2 linked regions of the Rhizobium sp. N324 genome follow. The protein of the gene in region 1 binds, or shares a complex with, the protein of each later gene. Links are inferred from orthologs where the notes say so. Each region holds a gene or a part of one and is shown on either strand. Other genes may lie near its edges. The genes, in order: hfq and AMK05_RS09360.

Region 1 (3,269 bases):
GAGGATCTCTATCATCGCCTCGCTGTCGTGCCGGTGCGGGTGCCGGCGCTGGCCGAGCGACGCGAGGACATTCCCTTCCTCGTCGACCAGCTGATGCGCCAGATTTCCGAGCAGGCCGGCATTCGTCCGCGCCGCATCGGCGACGACGCCATGGCCGTGCTGCAGGCGCATGATTGGCCGGGTAATATCCGCCAGCTGCGCAACAATATTGAGCGGCTGATGATCCTTGCCCGCACAGACGGGCCGGATGCGCCGATCACCGCCGATATGCTGCCGACTGATCTCGGCGACATGCTGCCGAAGGTCTCCGCGAAAAACGATTATCACATCATGACGCTGCCGCTGCGCGAAGCCCGCGAGATGTTCGAGAAGGATTATCTGATCGCCCAGATCAACCGCTTCGGCGGCAATATCTCGCGCACCGCCGAGTTCGTCGGCATGGAGCGTTCGGCGCTGCATCGCAAGCTGAAGTCGCTCGGCGTCTGATCTTTCCGGCGCGGCCATTGCCACGCCGCATTCCCTTATAGCTTTCTGCAAGACCAGGTTTCCCATGCCGAGAATTGCCTATGTAAATGGCCGTTACGTCAAGCATTCCGATGCCAGCGTGCATATCGAGGACCGCGGCTACCAGTTTGCCGACGGCGTCTACGAGGTCTGCGAGGTCCGTCACGGCTATATCGTCGACCTCACGCGCCATCTGAACCGCCTCGACCGTTCGCTGGGTGAACTCGGTATCGCCTGGCCGATGGGTCGGGCGGCGCTGACGCAGGTCATCCGCGAGACGCTGCGCCGCAACCATGTCCGCAACGGGCTTTTCTATATGCAGGTGACGCGCGGCGTCGCCCGCCGCGACCATGTCTTCCCGGCCGAGGGAACGCCGCCGTCGCTTGTCATCACCGCCAAGAGCACCGATCCCAAAATCATCGCCGCCAAGAATGCCAACGGCATCAGGGCGATCACCGTTACCGACAATCGCTGGGGCCGCGTCGACATCAAATCCGTCGGCCTGCTGCCGAATGCCATGGCCCGCCAGCAGGCCAAGGAGGCCGGCGCCCAGGAGGCGATCTATGTCGATGGCGACGGCATGGTGAAGGAAGGGGCGGCGACCAATATCTGGATCGTCGATTCCGAGGGAACGTTGGTGACGCGGCCGGCCGAACACGGCATCCTGCGCGGCATTACCCGCACCACATTGATGGATGTCGCAGCCAAGCTCGGGTTGAAGATTACCGAGCGGAACTTCTCGGTTTCCGAGATGCTCGCCGCCCGCGAGGTCTTCCTGACCGCAGCCACAAGTATTTGTTTTCCGGTCGTTTCCGTCGATGGCCAGACGATCGCCAACGGTCATCCGGGCAGTGTCTCGCAGAAAGTCCGCGAAGCCTTTTTCGACGTTGCGGAAAAGATTGCGATTTGATACCAAGATTTGCTGGACGGGTGGAATGAGGGTGCCACCGGTCTTGCATGGTGAGGTTGATTGATACTCCACCGGCCAGCTCAGGTCGGCAATAAAGAAAGAAGCGGCGCGATGGCGGAACGTTCTCAGAATCTTCAGGATCTATTTCTCAATACTGTTCGCAAGCAAAAGATTTCCCTGACAATCTTTTTGATCAACGGCGTGAAACTCACGGGCGTTGTTACCTCTTTCGACAATTTCTGTGTTCTTCTTCGCCGTGACGGCCATTCGCAGCTCGTGTATAAACATGCGATCTCGACGATCATGCCGGGCCAGCCCATGCAGATGTTCGAGAGCGAAGAAGCAGCGTCCTAACAGGATCAGCCGTCATTTCGACACGCGATACCAAGAAGGATTCGATCATCCCTGAGGCCGCCAAGCACAGGGACGACATGCGCGCGACCGTCGTCGTGCCGGTTCTGAAATCGCGCAGCCGCGGCGGCCAGAGCGAATCGGCCTCGACCCGCACGCCGGAAAGCCGGCTGGAAGAGGCGACCGGCCTTGCCCAGGCGATCGACCTCGACGTGGTCAACGGCCAGGTCGTGCCGGTCAACGATCCGAGACCGGCGACATTGCTCGGCACCGGCAAGATCGAGGAGATCAAGGCGCTGCTCGACGAGCGCGATTCCGGTCTCGTCATCGTCGATCATCCACTGACCCCGGTGCAGCAGCGCAATCTCGAAAAGGAATGGAACGCCAAGGTCATCGACCGGACGGGCCTCATCCTCGAAATCTTCGGCCGCCGCGCCTCCACCAAGGAAGGCACGCTGCAGGTCGATCTCGCCCATCTGAATTACCAGAAGGGTCGGCTGGTCAGAAGCTGGACCCACCTTGAACGCCAGCGCGGCGGCGGCGGCTTCATGGGCGGCCCGGGCGAAACCCAGATCGAAGCCGACCGGCGGATGCTGCAGGACCGGATCATCAAGCTCGAACGCGAGCTGGAGCAGGTCGTGCGCACCCGCCAGCTCCACCGCGCCAAGCGCCGCAAGGTGCCGCACCCGATCGTGGCGCTCGTCGGTTATACCAATGCCGGCAAATCGACGCTGTTCAACCGCATCACTGGCGCCGGCGTGCTGGCCGAAGACATGCTCTTTGCGACGCTTGACCCGACGCTGCGCCGCATGAAGCTGCCGCACGGCCGCACCGTCATCCTGTCCGATACCGTCGGCTTCATCTCCGACCTGCCGACCCATCTGGTCGCCGCCTTCCGGGCAACGCTGGAAGAGGTGCTGGAAGCCGATCTCATCCTGCATGTCCGCGACATGTCCGATGCCGACAACCAGGCGCAGAGCTCCGACGTCATGCGCATTCTCGGCGACCTCGGCATCGACGAGGCCGAATCCGATAAGCGGCTGATCGAGGTCTGGAACAAGATCGACCGGCTGGAGCCCGAGGTCCACGACGCCATGGTGCAGAAATCAACAGGCGCCAGCAACGTCGTCGCCGTTTCGGCCGTCAGCGGCGAGGGCGTCGACACGCTGATGGACGAGATCAGCCGCCGGCTCTCCGGCGTTATGACCGAAACCACCGTCCGCCTTCCCGTCGACAAGCTGGCGCTGCTGCCCTGGCTCTACGACCACGCGATCGTCGACGGCCGCGAGGACAACGAAGACGGCTCGATCACGCTCGATTTGCGCCTCTCCGAAACCGAAGCCACCGAACTCGAACGCCGTATCGGAAATGGGCCGAAGCCGCCGCGCGAGGATTGGGAGCGGTGAGCGGGCCTTCGGGCGCGCGCTTTCCTCCATCCTCTTAAACGGCGGATCGGACAGCTCAGCAAGGGCCGAATGGCTCGATTGAGTGAGAGGAAGCAGGG
Region 2 (3,316 bases), 210 kb from region 1 along the record:
GCGACGGCAAGGCGGTGCAGGCCAAGCTCGACGAGCTTATCCTGACGAGCCAGGCCGCCAACAAGTTCGTCGGTATCGAAAAGCTGGAGGAGGAGGAACTCAGGGAAATGAGCAAGACGCTTGCCGCGCAGGCCGAATGCGTCGAGGAAAAAGCGGATGAAAAATCTGCAGCCGATGCAGCGTCCACCTGATGCGCGTTTCAGGTCGTTGTCTCTGAGATCTGGTCGTGGTGTTGCCGACGCATTTCCTCAATGGCCTCGGCATCTCTCTTCTCAGCCGAAATCCAGTGATTTCTTGCCTTGCTCGATCGGATCAGTTCGTCGAGCTTGGCATGCAGCGCCATCATGTCCCGATTTTGGGAATTCTGCACCAGCAGCAAAATGAAAAATATGATGAGCGTGCCGACCATGTTGGTCAGCAGAAACCATTGCCGCGGGAAGGAAAAATGCAGACCGGCTGCCGCCCATAAGACTGCCAATATGATCAGTGTCACAGGGACCGCGCGATGTCCTGCCCACAAGACGGCAAAGTCGGAGACCTGTCGAAAACGCCAGCGCATACGTCTCTCCACAGCGCACAACATTGAAGATGGGGCAAATCGAAGCTGTTTCCATCACCCCGGCTCAATAAAATCCGCGTTGCCAACAGTATAAAACCCGCGTTTCCGCGGGTTTTAATCTATGTCACCGAACGGCGACGAGCCACGACGACAAAGTCAATTCAGTTTGAGCGACGGCTCCCGGCCCCAGACACGCAATTTGCCGAGCGCCTTGATAAAGGCCGCGACATCTCCGGCTGCTTTAAGCGCAATCACGCCTTCATCCAGTGAATCGGCAATGCCGGCCTTTTGCATCAGCGGCAGCGCCGTTTCCACATAGCCGATGAACTTGCAGTGCACGAAGGCATCCGAGACGAAATCACGGGCCGTTGCCTCCTTCAGCAGATCACTGCTTCCCGCCGACGAGGGGAGCAGCGCGACGGCGTCGTAGAGCACCGAAGGTCCGCCGTCGATCATCTGGTGCGCCTCGATCCAATTGCCGTCCGAGAGCGTCACGCCGCCGATCTTTGGCGCGATCACTTCGAATACGGCCTTCTGTTCGGTAATTTCGGCAAGCAGCGCCCTGAAGATCGCGGCATCGGCGCCGTCGGTGACAAGAATGCCGAGCTTGCGTCCTTCGAACCGCTTGGGGCCGCGCTCGACGATGCTGAGCGCCGGCGACGGCTCGAGATCCTGGCGTGTCGGCATGGCGGCATCGGCGGGCTTCGGCATCGATTTGAAGCCGAGTGCGTGGCCGACCTTGCTCGCCAGCGTCTCATCGATGTTGATGAGATGGGAAACCATGCGCTCGCGAATGACCGGTGTTTCGACCTTGCTCAACTCGAAGATCAGCGCTGCCGCGATATGGCGTTGCTCCGGCGGGGTCTGGCTGATGAAGAACTGCCTGGCCTGGCTGTAGTGATCGGCAAAGCTTTCCGGCCGCAATCGGACCTTGGCACCCTGCTCCTCGGCCGGGAAGTGACGATAGCCCTGTACCGGCGATTCCCGCGGCCCCTGATTCCAGGAATTCGGCTGGTAATTGACCCGCCCGACAGGATTGCGCATCGCCATGTGGCCATCCTGCTGGAAATTGTGGAAGGGACATTTCGGAGCATTGATCGGCAGATGGGTGAAATTCGGGCCGCCCAGACGTTTCAGTTGCGTGTCGAGATAGGAAAAGTTCCGCCCCTGCAGCAGCGGGTCGTTGCTGAAGTCTATGCCGGGCGGAACGTTCTGTGTCATGAAGGCGACCTGCTCGGTCTCGGCGAAGAAGTTTTCGGGCATTCGGTCGAGCACCAGCCGGCCGACCGGTTTGACCGGAAGGATCTCCTCCGGAATGATCTTCGTCGGATCGAGGATGTCGAAGTCGAACGTGTCGGCGAAGTCCTGGTCGAAAAGCTGGACGCAAAGTTCCCATTCCGGGAAGTTTCCTGACTGGATCGACTGCCAAAGGTCGCGGCGGTGGAAATCCGGATCCGCGCCATTGATCTTGACCGCTTCGTTCCAGGCGACGGATTGCAGGCCGAGTTTCGGTTTCCAATGGAATTTGACGAAGGTCGATTCATCGGCGGCGTTGACGAAACGGAATGTGTGCACGCCAAAGCCCTCCATGAAACGGAAGGAACGCGGGATGGCGCGATCCGACATGACCCACATGATCATGTGCATGCTTTCGGGGGTGAGGGAGATGAAGTCCCAGAAATTGTCATGCGCCGACTGCGCCTGCGGAAATTGCCTGTCGGGTTCCGGCTTTACGGCATGAATGATGTCGGGAAACCTGATCGCGTCCTGAATGAAGAAGACCGGGATATTGTTGCCGACCAGATCCCAATTCCCCTGCTGCGTATAGAGCTTCACCGCGAAGCCGCGCACGTCGCGCGCCAGATCGAAGGAACCCTTGCTGCCGGCGACTGTCGAAAACCGGACGAAGGCCGGCGTCTTTTCGCCGGGCCGCTGGAAGAGATCGGCCCGGGTATAGGCGGCCAGCGATTCATATGTTTCGAAATAGCCATGGGCGCCGTAGCCGCGCGCATGCACGACCCGCTCGGGGATGCGCTCGTGATCGAAATGAAAGATCTTTTCGCGGAAATGGAAATCATCGATGAGGGCGGGGCCACGGGCGCCGAGACGAAGCGTGTTCTGATCATCGGAGACCGGGCCGCCTTGCGCCGTGGTTAGCACCGGCATGCCGTCTTCGGCAAACTGATGAAGCTCACCACCTGCACCCCGATGCAGTTTCTGATCATGAATCGTCGCGTTGTCCGAGGGCGAGGTCTTCGTCTTCTTGGCCATCTATTTTCTCCGGAAAGGGTGTGACCTATCCGAAGCTCAAAAATGGCCACATGTTCCGTTTGATGAGAAATAAACAGCCACTGTGGAAAGAAGCCGCCTGACGGCGGCAGATGATCCAACAACACCAAAGCCGCGGCCCGCACAAAAATAGGGTGCGGGGCCTTTCGACCCCGCACCCCGGTTTCAATCAATCCTAGATACGAGGCCTGACGAGGAGATCTTCCTCTTCGTCGCGTTGAGATCCGCCGAACGCGGCGGCGGCGGAGGCAATGAAAGCCCCGACCAGAAGCGACAGCGAGCCGAGCAGGGCGGTGGTCGAGGCCGCCTTGCGTGCCTCGTCGGCAGCCTTCTGGGTGGCGACCTTGGCATCGTCGATCCGCTTCAGCACCGTATCGACGCGGGTGCGTGCGTCGGCCTCGGAAAGGCCGGTTCGCGAAGAGACGATGGTGGCGAGATAGGCCTTGTCGTCCTCGGGAACCTGGCCCG

The links.
Region 2: the proteins of hfq (region 1) and AMK05_RS09360 are in contact, whole or in part, in a crystal structure (PDB 3VU3), measured with the Escherichia coli proteins. The link is inferred for Rhizobium sp. N324 from one-to-one orthologs.

The regions. Positions count from the first base shown.
Region 1 is NZ_CP013630.1:2,154,402-2,157,670, forward strand. The notes cover bases 200-3,146. They hold hfq (RNA chaperone Hfq), read left to right. Parts: upstream 200-1,525; coding sequence 1,526-1,768; downstream 1,769-3,146. Other genes in these bases: ntrX (nitrogen assimilation response regulator NtrX), read left to right, coding at 200-486; AMK05_RS10430 (D-amino-acid transaminase), read left to right, coding at 551-1,414; hflX (GTPase HflX), read left to right, coding at 1,846-3,146. Outside these bases: more of ntrX, read left to right, coding at 1-199; more of hflX, read left to right, coding at 3,147-3,171. UniProt on the Escherichia coli protein: RNA chaperone that binds small regulatory RNA (sRNAs) and mRNAs to facilitate mRNA translational regulation in response to envelope stress, environmental stress and changes in metabolite concentrations.
Region 2 is NZ_CP013630.1:1,948,838-1,952,153, forward strand. The notes cover bases 274-3,267. They hold AMK05_RS09360 (catalase), read right to left. Parts: upstream 2,831-3,267; coding sequence 716-2,830; downstream 274-715. Other genes in these bases: AMK05_RS09355 (low affinity iron permease family protein), read right to left, coding at 274-559; AMK05_RS09365 (hypothetical protein), read right to left, coding at 3,024-3,267. Also shown: AMK05_RS09350 (low affinity iron permease family protein), read left to right, coding at 1-191; more of AMK05_RS09355, read right to left, coding at 200-273; more of AMK05_RS09365, read right to left, coding at 3,268-3,316.